DNA from 3 places in the Rhizobium sp. CAU 1783 genome. Region 3 is predicted to be linked to each of the others. Evidence: predicted binding sites of a transcription regulator. Region 3 holds the regulator's gene; each other region holds the start of a gene.
What was found. The regulator PhoB, encoded in region 3, activates phosphate uptake and scavenging genes when phosphate is short. The targets are predictions, from matches to a motif close to TGTCATNNANCTGTCAT.
Positions count from the first base shown of each region.

Region 1: a site for PhoB is predicted at 2,108-2,124, ahead of ACX93L_RS05040 (UDP-2,3-diacylglucosamine diphosphatase). Genes of this name have one in related genera too.
Region 2: a site for PhoB is predicted at 2,270-2,286, ahead of ACX93L_RS07460 (DUF1045 domain-containing protein). Genes of this name have one in related genera too.

Region 1 covers NZ_JBTOLM010000001.1:1,099,539-1,104,328, forward strand. The annotation lists gene ACX93L_RS05025 (NADP-dependent malic enzyme) at 1-711, opposite strand, end outside; gene ACX93L_RS05030 (hypothetical protein) at 960-1,166, opposite strand; gene ACX93L_RS05035 (TetR/AcrR family transcriptional regulator) at 1,408-2,007, shown strand; gene ACX93L_RS05040 (UDP-2,3-diacylglucosamine diphosphatase) at 2,174-3,022, shown strand; gene ACX93L_RS05045 (MlaE family lipid ABC transporter permease subunit) at 3,212-4,360, shown strand; gene ACX93L_RS05050 (ABC transporter ATP-binding protein) at 4,371-4,790, shown strand, end outside.
Region 2 covers NZ_JBTOLM010000002.1:149,977-154,766, forward strand. The annotation lists gene phnN (phosphonate metabolism protein/1,5-bisphosphokinase (PRPP-forming) PhnN) at 1-313, opposite strand, end outside; gene ACX93L_RS07455 (alpha-D-ribose 1-methylphosphonate 5-triphosphate diphosphatase) at 337-1,476, opposite strand; gene ACX93L_RS07460 (DUF1045 domain-containing protein) at 1,487-2,185, opposite strand; gene phnE (phosphonate ABC transporter, permease protein PhnE) at 2,307-3,797, opposite strand; gene phnE (phosphonate ABC transporter, permease protein PhnE) at 3,808-4,770, opposite strand.
Region 3 covers NZ_JBTOLM010000002.1:502,190-506,979, forward strand. The annotation lists gene pstA (phosphate ABC transporter permease PstA) at 1-777, shown strand, start outside; gene pstB (phosphate ABC transporter ATP-binding protein PstB) at 790-1,605, shown strand; gene phoU (phosphate signaling complex protein PhoU) at 1,652-2,365, shown strand; gene phoB (phosphate regulon transcriptional regulator PhoB) at 2,396-3,079, shown strand; gene ACX93L_RS09215 (GcrA family cell cycle regulator) at 3,163-3,705, opposite strand; gene ACX93L_RS09220 (acetylornithine transaminase) at 4,136-4,790, shown strand, end outside.

The DNA.
Region 1 (4,790 bases), on a different contig from region 3:
CAGACCTTCGATATCGTGGACCCAGATATTCTCGCGGCGCGCGCCAAGCGTGACGAGCAGATTGAGGCAGGCGAGGGCGGCCGCGCCGGCACCGGAGGCGACGATCTTGACGTCCTCGATCTTCTTGCCGGCCAGCTCGAGGCCGTTGAGGATCGCGGCGGCGACGATGATCGCGGTGCCGTGCTGGTCGTCGTGGAAGACCGGGATGTTCATCTTGTCGCGCAGCAGCTGCTCGACCTCAAAACATTCCGGAGCCTTGATGTCCTCCAGATTTATCCCGCCGAAGGTCGGTTCGAGAGCCGACACGGTGGAGACCATGGAATCGACGGTGTTGGCGTCGATCTCGATGTCGAAGACGTCGATGCCTGCGAATTTCTTGAAGAGAACTGCCTTGCCTTCCATGACCGGCTTGGAGGCGAGAGGCCCGATATTGCCGAGGCCGAGAACCGCGGTGCCGTTGGAGATGACGGCGACGAGGTTGCCGCGGGCGGTGTAATCGGCTGCAGTTTCCGGTTCGTCGCGGATCGCAAGGCAAGGTGCCGCGACGCCAGGCGAATAGGCGAGCGCGAGGTCGCGTTGGTTGCCGAGCGGCTTGGTCGCCTGGATCTCGAGTTTTCCGGGCCGCGGATAGCGGTGATAGAAAAGCGCCTGCTCATCGAGGTCCGCCATCGCGGTCGTCGGTTGCGGCTTGTTCTTGTCTTGGGAATTCATCGAGTCCACCGAACTTCTTCGTCCAAATCGAATGTCTTGAATACACGAAAAGAAGTCGGGGGGAAGTGATTTTGACCGGTGCAAGGCGGCTATGCGTCATCGCCAAGGCTGACGGAATGATGTCGGCGCGGTGGGGCGCAGGGCGTTGGGAGCGGCTGGAGGGCCGGTTTTCCGAGAGCTGAATTCCGCGCCGCTCGGGAGGCGGTAGGCGCGGAATCAGGTCGTCTTGGGGCGGTGCCGTCCCGACGTCAGATACCAGGCGAGATAAGTGGTGGCTGCGAGGTCGAACGCATGCTGTACTTGAAGTTGGGGCACTTCGACGATGCCGGTGCCTTGTTCAGCTTGACCTCGCAGTCGGCCTGCTTCGCGGCGGGCGCGGAGGCGGTGGTCTGGGCGGTCTGCGAGCAGCCGGCGAGGGCGGCACACACTATTCCGATGACAACGATCTTCTTCACGGGGGATCTCCTGAATTCCTGTCTGAACCGGCCCAGCGCCGATGGGAGGATGTTTGCGATAGCAAATGTCGAGGTGCTGAGCTTTCCAGATCAATATTGAACACGTGTGTTCAATTGTCAACGCTTGTGTGGTGCCTGCGACATTGCTACACATAGGCAGTGTCGCGGTGCATGCCGCCGCTTCAGGACGTTGCTTGGAGCCTCCGCGATTTATGGGACTGCTTTAAGAGGATCCCCGCCGATGTCGGGCGCCAAATGCCGCATTCATGAAGCTGCCATGCGCCTCTTTGCCAGGAAGGGCGCGGACCGGGTGACGGTCAGCGATCTCGCCGAAGAGGCCGGGGTGGCGCGTGGCACCGTCTACAGTGCCGTTCCCGATCCGGGCGCGCTGTTCGAGGAGATCGCCGGCGACCTCGCCAACGAAATGCAGGATCGGGTGCGGGCCAGCATGGTCGACATAACCGACCCGCCTTGCCGTCTTTCCTGCGGTATCCGGCTTTTCATCCGACGTGCCCACGAGGAGCCGCAATGGGGCCGGTTCATCGTGCATTTCGGTTTCAGCAACACGGCGCTGCGCGGGCTGCTCACCAGCGCATCTGCGGACGACCTGATGCAGGGCATTTCGAGCGGCCGCTACGCGATCCGCCCCGAGCAGGCGACGTCGCTGATGGCGATGATCGGCGGCGCGACGCTGTCGGGCATGATGCTCGTCCAGGAAGGCTACAAGACCTGGCGCGAGGCGAGCAGCGAGATTGCCGAGCTGATCCTCACCTCGCTCGGGATCGAGCGCGAAGAGGCCCGGCGGATCGCCGGGGCGGATCTGCCGGCTCTGGCCCGTTGACGCGGACTGCCTTGACAAGGAAAGGTGCTGTCAGCCGGGCCTTCCCCTTTTTCGCTCCAGATCGTTGCGACGCCTCCGGTGTCGGACCATGATTCGCGCCTGTCATCATGCTGAAACACGAGTCTGATTTTAGGCACGTGGAAAACGACGGCAAAGGACGACGACCGTGACTGGTGAAACGGACATCCGGCAATTCAGGACCCTCTTCATCTCCGACGTACATCTCGGCTCCAAGGCGGCGAAGGCGGATTTTCTCATCGACTTCCTTCGGACCCATGAGGCGGAGACCATCTTCCTGGTCGGGGACATCGTCGACGGCTGGCGCCTCAAGCGCAGCTGGTACTGGCCGCAGGACTGCAACGACGTCGTCCAGAAGCTTCTCCGCAAGGCCCGCAAGGGCACTCGGATCGTCTACATTCCGGGCAATCACGACGAGTTCCTGCGCGGCTTTCCGGGCACCCATTTCGGCGGCATCGAGGTTGCCGAGCGGATGATCCACGAGACGGCAGACGGCAAGAAGTATCTGGTCCTGCACGGCGACGAATTCGACGTCGTGGTTCGCAACGCCCGTCTCGTCGCCTATCTCGGCGACTGGGCCTATGACATGGCGATCAACATCAACATTGCGCTGGCCGCGATCCGCCGCCGGCTCGGCATGCCCTACTGGTCCTTCTCCGCCTGGGCCAAGCTCCAGGTGAAGCAGGCCGTCAACTTCATCGGCGAGTTCCAGCGCGTCGTCGCGGAAGAAGCCCGCCGCAACGAGGTCGATGGCGTGATCTGCGGGCATATCCATCACGCGGTGATGGAAGACATCGACGGCATCCACTACGTCAATACCGGCGACTGGGTTGAGAGCTGCACGGCGATCGCGGAACATCATGACGGCCGTTTCGAGCTGATCTCCTGGGGGCATCTGATCGCCAAGCCGGCAAAGCCGGTTGCGGCCCTGGTGCCGCCGGTCTCGCTGCCGCTGGCCATCGAAGCTGCCAAGAAGGAAGACGTCCAGGCCGCGTGAGACGGATTTTACCGGATCGCAGACCGATAGGACCAGTTTTCGTTGTGGCTTGAGGGTGACGGCCCGGGATAAACGCCGCCCGAAGGATTTCCTTGCCGGTCTGTCTGGCTATACTGCGCCATCGAGTGATTTGCGCCGCAGCGCCGGAATGTCCGGACCTGGCACGCAAGCGTGGAAGTTGTCAGGACCTTGAAGTCGATTCACCCAGAAAGCGCTGTGATCGAGATCGACGAGCTGCCCGGCGACGGGCATCGCATCCGGCTGTCCGGCGCCTGGCGCAACAACAGCCTCGGGACGCTCCTGCAGAGCAACGGCCGCCTCGTTCCCGCATCCGGCGATGCGCCGGTCGAAATCGACCTTTCCGCAGTTTCCGATATGGACCTCGCCGGTGCCTGGCTCGTGCGTCGCTACATGGCGACCCGGCAGGCCGAGGGAAGTCCCGTCAAGCTCACCGGTGCCTCGCGCAACATGCGCGAACTGATCGGCGCCCTGCCGGAGAGCGTCAAGACACCTGCCGGCCCCGGTGCTCCGCTTCCCCTGTTCCAGCGCATCTTCTCGCCGGTTGGCGAGGCCGTGGTTGAACTCTGGCGCGACATGGTTGCGATGATGTTCGTACTCGGTTCGGCCGTGCATGGCGCACAGACGAAGCTCGGGCGTGGCAGTGGCGTGTCGCCCGCCTCGGTCGTCACCCAGCTCGACCACATGGGTGTCAGGGCGGTGCCGATCATCGTGCTGATGTCCTTCCTGATCGGCGCGATCATCGCCCAGCAGGGTGCCTTCCAGCTGCGCTATTTCGGAGCCGAGGTCTTCGTCGTCGACCTGGTCGGTATCCTGCAGCTTCGCGAGATCGGCGTGCTTTTGACCGCGATCATGGTGGCCGGCCGCTCGGGCAGCGCGATCACGGCCGAGATCGGCTCGATGAAGATGCGCGAGGAGATCGACGCGCTGAAGGTCATCGGGCTCAATCCGATCGGGGTCCTGGTCTTTCCGCGCCTCGTGGCGCTGACGGTTGCGCTGCCGCTTCTGACCATCGTTGCCAACTTTGCAGCGCTTTACGGTGCGGCGGTGGTCGCCTGGACCTATTCGGACATCACCTTCGACGTCTTCACGACCCGCCTGCACGATGCGATCGACTATTCGACGGTTGCCTCGGGCATGATCAAGGCGCCGTTCATGGCGCTCATCATCGGCATCGTCTCGGCGGTCGAGGGCATGAAGGTCGGCGGCAGCGCCGAGTCGCTCGGACGTCACGTCACGGCCTCCGTGGTGAAGTCGATCTTCGTCGTCATCCTCGTGGACGGGCTGTTTGCCATGTTCTACGCCGCCATCGATTTCTGAGGAGGACGGCTTGGAAGGCACGACCACCAATGTCCAGGGAAGCGAGCGGGAAGCGGTTCTTTCGGTGCGCGGGCTTACCGTCGGCTTCGGCAACAAGGTCGTGCTCGACAATCTCGACCTCGACATCTATCGCGGTGAAATCCTGGGGTTCGTCGGGGCCTCCGGTGCCGGTAAATCGGTGCTGATGCGCACCGTTCTCAGGCTTCTGCCGCGCCGCTCGGGTTCGATCCAGATCCTCGGCGCCGACTATGATGCCGTCGGCGAACGGGACCGGATGGACCTCGACACGCGTCTCGGCGTTCTCTTCCAGCACGGCGCGCTCTTTTCCGCGCTGACCGTGAAGGAGAACATCCAGCTGCCAATGCGCGAATATCTCGATCTGCCGAAGTGGCTCATGGATGAGCTGGCCTATCTGAAGCTCGACCTCGTC
Region 2 (4,790 bases), 350 kb from region 3:
GGGAACCGTTGGCGATCACCAGGTGACCGAGCGCCAGCTTCTCGTGCACGGCCGCCGGAATACCGTAACGCAGGCCGTGAGCGTCCCAGTCGACGGCGAATGCGCCGCCTTGCTTGAGCGTGGAAAAGTCGGACGTCGAAACGCCGAGATGCGCCTCCCCGCCGGCGTCGGTCGGTCGGGTGATCACGCGGCGGACGAAATCCACCTCGGGCCGCCCGGCGAAATGCGCCTTTGCGATGTGGATGAGGCTGTCCTTGCCAGCGCCGCTCGGACCGACGATCGCGACCATCGTGCCGGCCGCGTTCCTCGACATCGCTGCCGCCGGCTTTCCGTCCATCAGGCGACCCTCTGTCCTTCGCGCCATACCGAGCGAACCACCGGCACGCCGTCCGGGCGCCGGACGCGAACGAGGTCAGCGCGCAATCCGGCCGCGATCCTGCCGCGATCATCGAGGCCGACGGTGCGCGCCGGCGTCGAAGTCACCATGGCAAGCGCCCGCGGTAGCGAAATCGTACCGAATTCGTCTGCAAGGACGAAGGCGGCATGCAGCAGGCTGAGCGGCACGTAATCGGAGGAGAGAACGTCGAGAACGCCGCGCTCGGCGAGGTCGCGCGCGGCGATGTTGCCGGAATGCGACTTGCCGCGAACGACGTTCGGCGCCCCCATCAGGACGCTCATGCCGGCCTTGTGCGAGGCTTCGGCAGCCTCAAGGCTGGTCGGGAATTCGGCGAGCTTGACCCCGTGTCCCTTGGCTTCCTCGACATGCGCGAGCGTCGCATCGTCATGGCTGGCAACGGTGATCCCGCGCGCTGCGCAGATCCCTGCCAGCGTGTCGCGATGATGGGCGGAATAGCGCGCGGAGAGCGCCAGCCGGCTCTCGACGAAACGGGCAAAGGCTTCGTCCGTCAGTCCGCGCTTAGTCTTGTAGTAGAGTGTGTATTGATCCATCGTCTGGAACTGGCGCTGACCCGGAGAGTGGTCCATCAGCGAGGCGAGCCTTACATGCGGATCGCTCTCGAAGTCGGCGAAATGGTCGAGAACGTTGTCGGAAGCCACCTCGCAGCGCAGGTGGATGAAATGCTGGGCACGCAGCCGGTCCTCGCGTTCCGCGGCCTGGATGGCGTCGGCCATGTCGCGCATCTCGCCCTTGTCGAAGCCGCCGTCCTCGTCGGACCCCATCCGCAGGCAGTCGAACACGGTGGTTATGCCGGACGTCACGACCTGGGCATCATGGGCCTGGATCGCCGAGGTCTTGTGCCAGCGGACGCCGGGGCGCGGCGAGTAGTGTGATTCCAGATGGTCGGTATGGAGTTCGATGAGGCCGGGGATGAGGTAGTCGCCGCCGAAATCCTCGCCGGCGCGCGTGCTGCCTTCCGAAACGTCGGCGATCAGGCCGTCGCGGATCTGTATGGAGCCCTCGATGATCTGGTCATCCAGGACGATGCGGGCGTTGGAAAAGATGGTTTCGGCGGACATGGGCGAGCTTTCAGAGGGTTTCTGTGCCGGTAAGCGGCTTCCAGGTATGGACGGTAAAGGGTGCGCCCCGTTCGGGTTCGACAAAGAGCGCGAGGCCGGAAATGCGAATTGGCCTTTGGGTGAAAGAGGAAAAACATTCGGTCGCGAGCGCCTTCATCGCCGGAGCAAGGTGCGTTTCCACGGGACCGCTAAGCGTCATGTGGAAACGGAACTCATCCATCACGTAAGGATAGCCCCAGCGCATCAGGTTATCCCGCTGCGCCTCCGACAGGCGCTCGGGCTTGCGCCTTGCGACGTCGGCGTCCGACAGCGGCGCGCGAAACGGCTCGAACGCCTCGACGGCGGCGGCGGCAAAATCCTGGAGCGGCTTGTGGGTGTCGGCGGGAACGATGGCAAAGAATGGCCCGAGTTGATCCACCACGACGGAGGGAATGTCGAAGGCAGGCTGCGCGCTGCAGAACCTGCCGAACGCTTCGACGAGATCCGCCTCGCTGCGGTCGTTCGCGAGGGAAAAGGGTGCCTTGATCGTCGCGTGAAAACCGTAGCGTCGCGGATCGGCGGTCAGGCCGTGAAAGACCTCGGTCGGAAAGGTCCCGGTCTTGCCGATCGGCAGATCCCGACCGTGGAAGGCATCGCGACCGAGCCAGGCGGCGGCTGTCTGCGTCAGGGGATCATCGGCGGGAGGGGTAAAGTAGAGCGCATAGCGCAAGGGGCAAATCCTCGTGTCGGTGGGCGCCGCCAGAATGACCTTTCAGGCATGCGCCGTACAAGCCGGTTTCGCTAGCCGATGCGCATGACAGATTAATGATGATTTCGGCGTTTCGTCGAAATCAGTGGTGCGTGCCCATCAGTCGCGAGCGAAGGGCGTTCGAGATGCCGTCGAAGATGAAGACGACGACCAGGATGAGCACCACCATGTAGGCGACGTTTTCCCAGTCGGAATTGGTCCGCATGGCTTCCCACAGCTTGAGACCGATGCCGCCGGCGCCGACCGCGCCGATGATCGTGGCCGAACGGGTGTTGGATTCCCAGAAGTAGAGAGCCTGCGATGCAAAGAGCGGCATGACTTGCGGCAGCACGCCGAAGCGCTGTACGGCGAGTGGGCTCGCGCCCACCGATTTGACCCCTTCGCGCTGCTTGTCGTCAATGTTTTCGAGCGCTTCCGAATAGAGCTTGCCGAGCGTGCCCGTGTCGGTGAAGAAGATCGCCGAAATCCCCGCGAGCGGCCCCGGCCCGAAGGCGCGGGTGAAGAACAGCGCCCAGATGAACATGTCGACGGAGCGCTGGAAGTCGAAGAAGCGCTTCGTCAGCTGGTTGATGACGCCGTTGTGCATGATGTTGCGCGCGGCGATGAAGGACAGCGGGAAGGCGACCAGCATGGCGAAGAAGGTGCCGACGAAAGCCATCACGATGGTCTGCAGCAGCTTCGTCCAGACGTCGAGGTGTTGCCAGGACGGATTGTAGAGAATGTCGGTCCATGCCAGCGACAGGTTGCTCTGCGCCGGATCGAGCCGTTCGCCGGAAAGAACGAGTTGCGTCACCTCGCCAAAGCTCTTGCCGAAGAAGGCGGAGTTGGTGTCGAAGAAAAAGTTTGCCCAGCCCAGGAAGCGCTTGTGGATCTTGACCACGTCGCCGCGAACCTCCGCCCAGCCGGAGAAACCGAAGGCCAGAACGATCTTCTCGCCGGGGGCACGCTGTGTCGCCCATGTCGGCAACGCGGTATCGGTGTCGACGCGGCCATCCTTCGAAAGGGTCAGCTGAAGTACTTCGTCTCCCCGGGTCACGCGAACGCCGTCGCGAGAGACGTCGATGCGGTCGGAGGTGTTGAACTGGACGCTGGCCCGGGTCACGACCTCCTCGGTGCGCGTTTCCGTCCGCGCCGCGGAGAGCGCCTGTTGCGCGGTGTTCGGCGCCATGAATGAGAACGACGAGCTGGTCTTGGGCGCCGAACCCTGTCCTTCTGCCGGGATCTCGATCGTGCGGGTCACGGTCTCGCGCTCGGCGACCAGCCAGTCCGGATTGGGATTGGGGCCGATCGGATCGAAGCGCGGATAGACGATGCTCATATTGCCGTCGGCGCCGATCTCGATGTCGGGCCGGACTTCATAGGAGACCCAGTCCGCCAGATACGTGCCGGCAATGCCCCAGTTGGCGGTACCGAGCACCTGGCCGATCGCGAAGAACCACCAGCAGAAGAGGAAATAGAGCAAAACTGCGCCGCCGATCAGCAGGAGGCGGAAACGCATCCAGAACGAGGGCTGCAACAGGTTTCCGTGGCGGGCGGCGATCGCGTCGAGTTCGGCGGGGCTCAGCGTTTTCATGGGGTGTTCCTCAGATCACGGCCTGGAAGGCCTGGTCGCCGACGAGCTTGCGGCGAAGCCATGCGGAAAGCTGGTCTACGGCGATGATCGTCAAGAAGAGCAAAAGGACGATTGCGAGGGTCTTTGCTTCATGGCCGCGGCTGATCGACAGGCGAAGCTGCTCGCCGATGCCGCCGCCGCCGACCGCGCCGATGATCGTCGAGGCGCGAACGTTGATCTCAAGGCGCATCAGGAAGTAACTCATGAAGTTCGGCAGTACCTGCGGCACCATGCCGAACCACGCCCGCTCGATCCAGCTGGCGCCGACGGCCTTCAGGCCTTCGTCCGGTTTCATGTCGGCGTTTTCGATCACCTCGAAGAACAGCTTGCCGAGCGCGCCGATGGTGTGGATCGACACCGCGATGATCGCCGGAATGGGGCCGAGCGACAGGATCGCGAGAAAGAAACCGGCGAGAACGATCTCCGGGAAGGCACGCAGGATCTCCATGAAACGGCGCACGGCCATCCTGACAATCCGGTTGTGCGTCATGTTGCGCGCCGCGAAGAAGGCGAGGCCGGATCCGAAGATGAAGCCGATCAGCGTCGACAGGATGGCGATGTTGAGCGTCTCTGCCATCTTGTAGAAGTATTCGGGAATGTAGAGCGTCTCGGTGACGTAGTAGCGGCCTTCGGTATAGTCGTATTGCAGGCTGCCGTCGTAATAGGGGGAGGGCAGGTCGAACATCGCCCGCCAGATCTCCATGCCGTCACGCGGCACGAGATCGCCGACGAAATCGAAGACATGGGGCAGGCGTTCGATGAACTTCCCGGAATTGCTCTCGTTGGCAAACCACAGCGATCCGAACAGGACCACTGCCAACCCGATGAAACCGATTGCCGTATAAAGACGCCGGCTGCGGGCGAGTTCCTGCCAGTGGCGCTCGACGACGGAGCCCCGTTCGCTGAGGCCGGGCTGCAAGAGGGAAGCACTCATGGGGTACCGCTTTCGACCGC
Region 3 (4,790 bases):
CAGATCGGCTGGATGAACACGCTGGCCGAAAGCGGCGCGTTGTCCAAGCACTTCAATACCGGTCTCTTCGTCAACGGCGCCTCCAGCCGTCCGGAAGCCGCTGGCGTCGGCGTGGCGTTGATCGGCTCGGCCTACATGATGCTGATCGTGCTGGTTCTGTCCCTGCCGATCGGTGTCGCGGCCTCGATCTATCTTGAGGAATTCGCCCCGAAGAACCGCTTCACCGACCTGATCGAAGTGAACATCAACAATCTTGCCGCCGTTCCGTCGATCGTCTTCGGTCTGCTCGGCCTCGCGGTGTTCATCAACTTCGCCGGCCTGCCGCGCTCGGCCTCGGTCGTCGGTGGCCTGGTTCTGACCCTGATGACGCTGCCGACCATCATCATCGCGACGCGCGCAGCCCTCAAGGCCGTGCCGCCGTCGATCCGGGCCGCAGCGCTTGGCCTCGGCGCATCGAAGATGCAGACCGTGTTCCATCACGTCCTGCCGCTCGCCATGCCGGGCATCCTGACGGGCACGATCATCGGCCTGGCACACGCCCTCGGCGAGACCGCTCCGCTGCTGCTCATTGGCATGGTGGCGTTCGTCGCCGACTATCCGGGCACGCCGCTCGATCCGTCGACCGCCCTGCCGGTTCAGATCTACCAGTGGGCGAACGAGGCCGAGCGAGCTTTCGTCGAGCGAACCTCCGGAGCGATCATCATTCTGCTCCTGTTCCTTCTGGTGATGAACGTGGGTGCAATTCTGTTGCGGCGACGCTTCGAACGGCGCTGGTAGAGGGAGTTAGACATGAACATGATGTCGGAAGCAGCAGTTGAAAAGGCGCTGGATCAGAAAATGACCGAATCCAAGTACAAGATGATCGGCAAGGACGTCTCCGTTTACTACGGCGAGAAGCGCGCCCTTTTCGATGTGAACCTGAACGTTCAGGAGCATACCGTGACCGCCCTGATCGGGCCGTCCGGTTGCGGCAAGTCGACCTTCCTGCGGACGCTGAACCGCATGAACGACACGATCGACGGCTGCCGCGTCACCGGAAAGATCACGCTCGACGAGATGGACATCTACGATCCGTCGATCGACGTCGTTGAACTGCGCGCCCGCGTCGGCATGGTCTTCCAAAAGCCGAACCCGTTCCCGAAGTCGATCTACGAGAACATCGCCTACGGTCCGCGCATTCACGGTCTGGCTCGCACCAAGGCCGAACTCGACCAGGTGGTCGAGACGAGCCTCCAGAAGGCCGGTCTGTGGAATGAGGTAAAGGACCGTCTGCAGGAATCCGGCACCGGCCTCTCCGGCGGCCAGCAGCAGCGCCTGTGCATTGCCCGTGCCGTCGCCGTCAGCCCGGAAGTCATTCTCATGGACGAGCCGTGCTCGGCGCTTGACCCGATCGCGACCGCCAAGGTCGAGGAACTGATCCACGAGCTTCGTTCGAACTTCACCATCGTCATCGTGACCCACTCGATGCAGCAGGCGGCGCGTGTTTCCCAGCGTACCGCGATGTTCCATCTTGGTCTGCTCGTCGAAGAAAACGACACGGACAAGATGTTCACCAATCCGGACGATCAGCGTACGCAGGACTACATCATGGGCCGCTTCGGCTGATGTCCGCCGCGCTGTGATCGCTCTTTCAATTCAGGGATAAACGAACATGTCTTCATCGCATATCTACTCGGCCTATGACGAGGAACTGAAATATCTGATGCGCCGCATCTCCGAGATGGGCGGTCTTGCCGAGCAGATGGTCGGCGACAGCGTGCGCGCGCTGGTGAATTCCGACGGTGCACTCGCCCAGAAGGTCATCTCCGACGACGTGATCATGGATGCCGCCGAGCGTGAGATCGGCGACAAGGCCATCATCACCATCGCCCGCCGCCAGCCCGTCGCGGCCGACCTTCGCGAAATCATCGGTGCACTGCGTATCGCCAACGACCTGGAGCGCGTCGGCGACCTCGGCAAGAGCAATGCCAAGCGCGTCATGGCCGTGCAGGCGACCGGCGTTCCCCGCAAGCTCGCCCGCGGCATCGAGCACCTGAGCGAGCTCGCTCTGGTCCAGCTCAAGGAAGTACTAGACGTGTACACCTCGCGCTCGGCCGAAAAGGCCAAGTCGATCCGTGATCGCGACGAGGAAATCGACGCCATGTACACCTCGCTCTTCCGCGAGCTCTTGACCTACATGATGGAAGATCCGCGCAACATCACCAGCTGCACCCATCTTCTCTTCTGCGCCAAGAACATCGAGCGCATCGGCGACCACGCGACCAACATCGCGGAGACGATCTACTACATGACGACGGGCGCCCAGCCGGAAGGTGAGCGACCGAAGGAAGATCTGACCGCCACTGTTGGCGCCGTCACCGAATAATCGATCGCATTCGAGAGGTTATCGAAACCGATGCTGCCGAAAATAGCTGTCGTCGAGGACGAGGAAGCGCTGAGCGTGCTTCTGCGCTACAATCTTGAAGCGGAAGGCTACGAGGTCGAGACGATCCTGCGCGGAGACGAGGCCGAACTGCGCCTGCAGGAACGCGTCCCGGATCTCCTGATCCTCGACTGGATGCTGCCGGGCGTCTCCGGCATCGAGCTTTGCCGCCGGCTGCGCATGCGCCCGGAGACCGAGCGCCTGCCGATCATCATGCTGACGGCACGCGGTGAGGAAAGCGAGCGCGTTCGCGGCCTTGCGACCGGCGCCGACGACTATGTCGTCAAGCCGTTCTCCACGCCGGAACTGATGGCGCGCGTGAAGGCGATGCTGCGCCGGGCGCGTCCGGAGGTGCTCTCGAGCGTCCTGCGCTGTGGAGACATCGAGCTGGACCGCGAGACCCATCGCGTACACCGCAAGAGCCGCGAAGTGCGCCTCGGTCCGACCGAGTTCCGCCTGCTCGAGTTCCTGATGGCGTCGCCGGGCCGCGTCTTCTCGCGCTCGCAGCTGCTTGATGGTGTCTGGGGCCATGACATTTATGTCGACGAACGGACCGTCGACGTGCATGTCGGTCGGCTGCGCAAGGCGCTGAACTTCTCCAACATGCAGGATGTCATCCGCACCGTGCGCGGCGCGGGCTATTCGATGGAAGCCTAGCTTCCGTCAACCTCTTGACAACAGAATAAAAAAACGGGCCGTAAGGCCCGTTTTTCGTTTGTCTTGGCGTGTGTCGGGCGCCTTCAGCGGGCTGCCGCTGCGGCCGCCCGGCGACGCTCACCCACCGGCTGGTATGCGAGCTTGGCGTGGTAGTTGCAGTAGGGCGACGTGTCGGCGGACTCGCAGCCGCAGAAGTGGAAGTCGTCCTTCATCGGATCGCCGATCGGCCACTTGCAGGTGCGTTCGGTAAGTTCAGTCAGGGCGAGCTTGCGGGAAATCGGCAGCACGACGTTGGTGGAGCGCGAGATTTGGATCTCCTCCAGGCCGTCGATCTCGATCTCTTCCTTGAGCAGGTTCGCGCCGGCGGCACGGGTGACCGTGCGGGTCGTCGTGGTGTTGCGGGCGGTGTAGTTCGGGGTGCGCTGCGCTCCCGCCGGACGCTTTGCTGCGCGAACCGTGGTCGTGCTGCCGCCGGCCTTCGCACGGCCCGGGAGGTTGAGGCGATGCACCTTGCCGATCACGGCGTTTCGGCTCACGCCGCCCAGTTGTGCTGCGATCTGGCTTGCGCTCAAGCCTTCCGACCAAAGGCGCTTGAGTTTTTCAACTCGCTCATCAGTCCAGTTCATGCTATATCTCCGCCGCTCGCGCTGTGTGATGGCAGAATCGCTCACCGTTGCTTCGGATGAATCCGAAACAAACTTGCCTCGATACTGTCGGTGACTATTTCCGCCGCATGCAATCAATTTATTGATTATTAACCTAGTGCCGGGCTGACTCGCTGACAAGAGTCGGGCGAATCATCGGGAATCGATTTTAAAGTTTTCCCCAACTTGCTACCTGCCCGTGTTGATCTCGACCGGGCTCCTCAAGTCCCGTCGTTGCGACTTCCGCGTACCCGAAAATTCCGCTGCACTGCGCTGTTTCGTTGACAGGCAAGGCTGAAATGATGATAGTGCGACCCGCCGCCGCAAGGCGGCATTTTTGATTTTTCGGACCCTGTTTGGAAAGTCGAAGTCGCCCCGTTCCGTCACGCTCTCCAGAAGGAGTGTTTCCGCCATGGCTGAAGCCTCGCCACTCTACCAGACCTACATGCGCGCACCCTTGCGGTTCGAGCGAGGCGAGGGTGTCTGGCTCTTCACTGAGAATGGCGAGCGCTATCTGGATTTTGCCGCCGGCGTCGCGGTGAATTCTCTTGGCCACGCGCATCCGCATCTGATCGAGGCGTTGACGGCACAGGCCGGCAAAGTCTGGCACCTGTCCAATCTCTACGACGTGCCGGGCCAGGAGACGCTCGGCCGCCGCCTGACCGAAGCGACCTTCGCCGACCGCGTCTTCTTCACCAATTCGGGTGCCGAGGCGCTGGAATGCGCGATCAAGACAGCCCGGCGCTACCATTTCTCCAAGGGGCATCCCGAGCGCTTTCACATCATAACCTTCGAAGGCGCTTTCCATGGCCGCACGATTGCGACGATTGCCGCCGGCGGCCAGGAAAAATACCTCGAAGGTTTCGGACCCAAGGCGCCGGGCTTCGACCAGGTTCCCTTTGGTGATCTCGATGCGGTTCAGGCCGCGATCACCGACGCGACGGCAGCGATCCTGATCGAGCCTGTGCAGGGTGAGGGTGGTCTCCGCGCCGCATCGAACGAATTCCTCCGCGCTCTGCGCAAAATTTGTGACGACAACGACCTGCTGCTGATCTTCGACGAGGTCC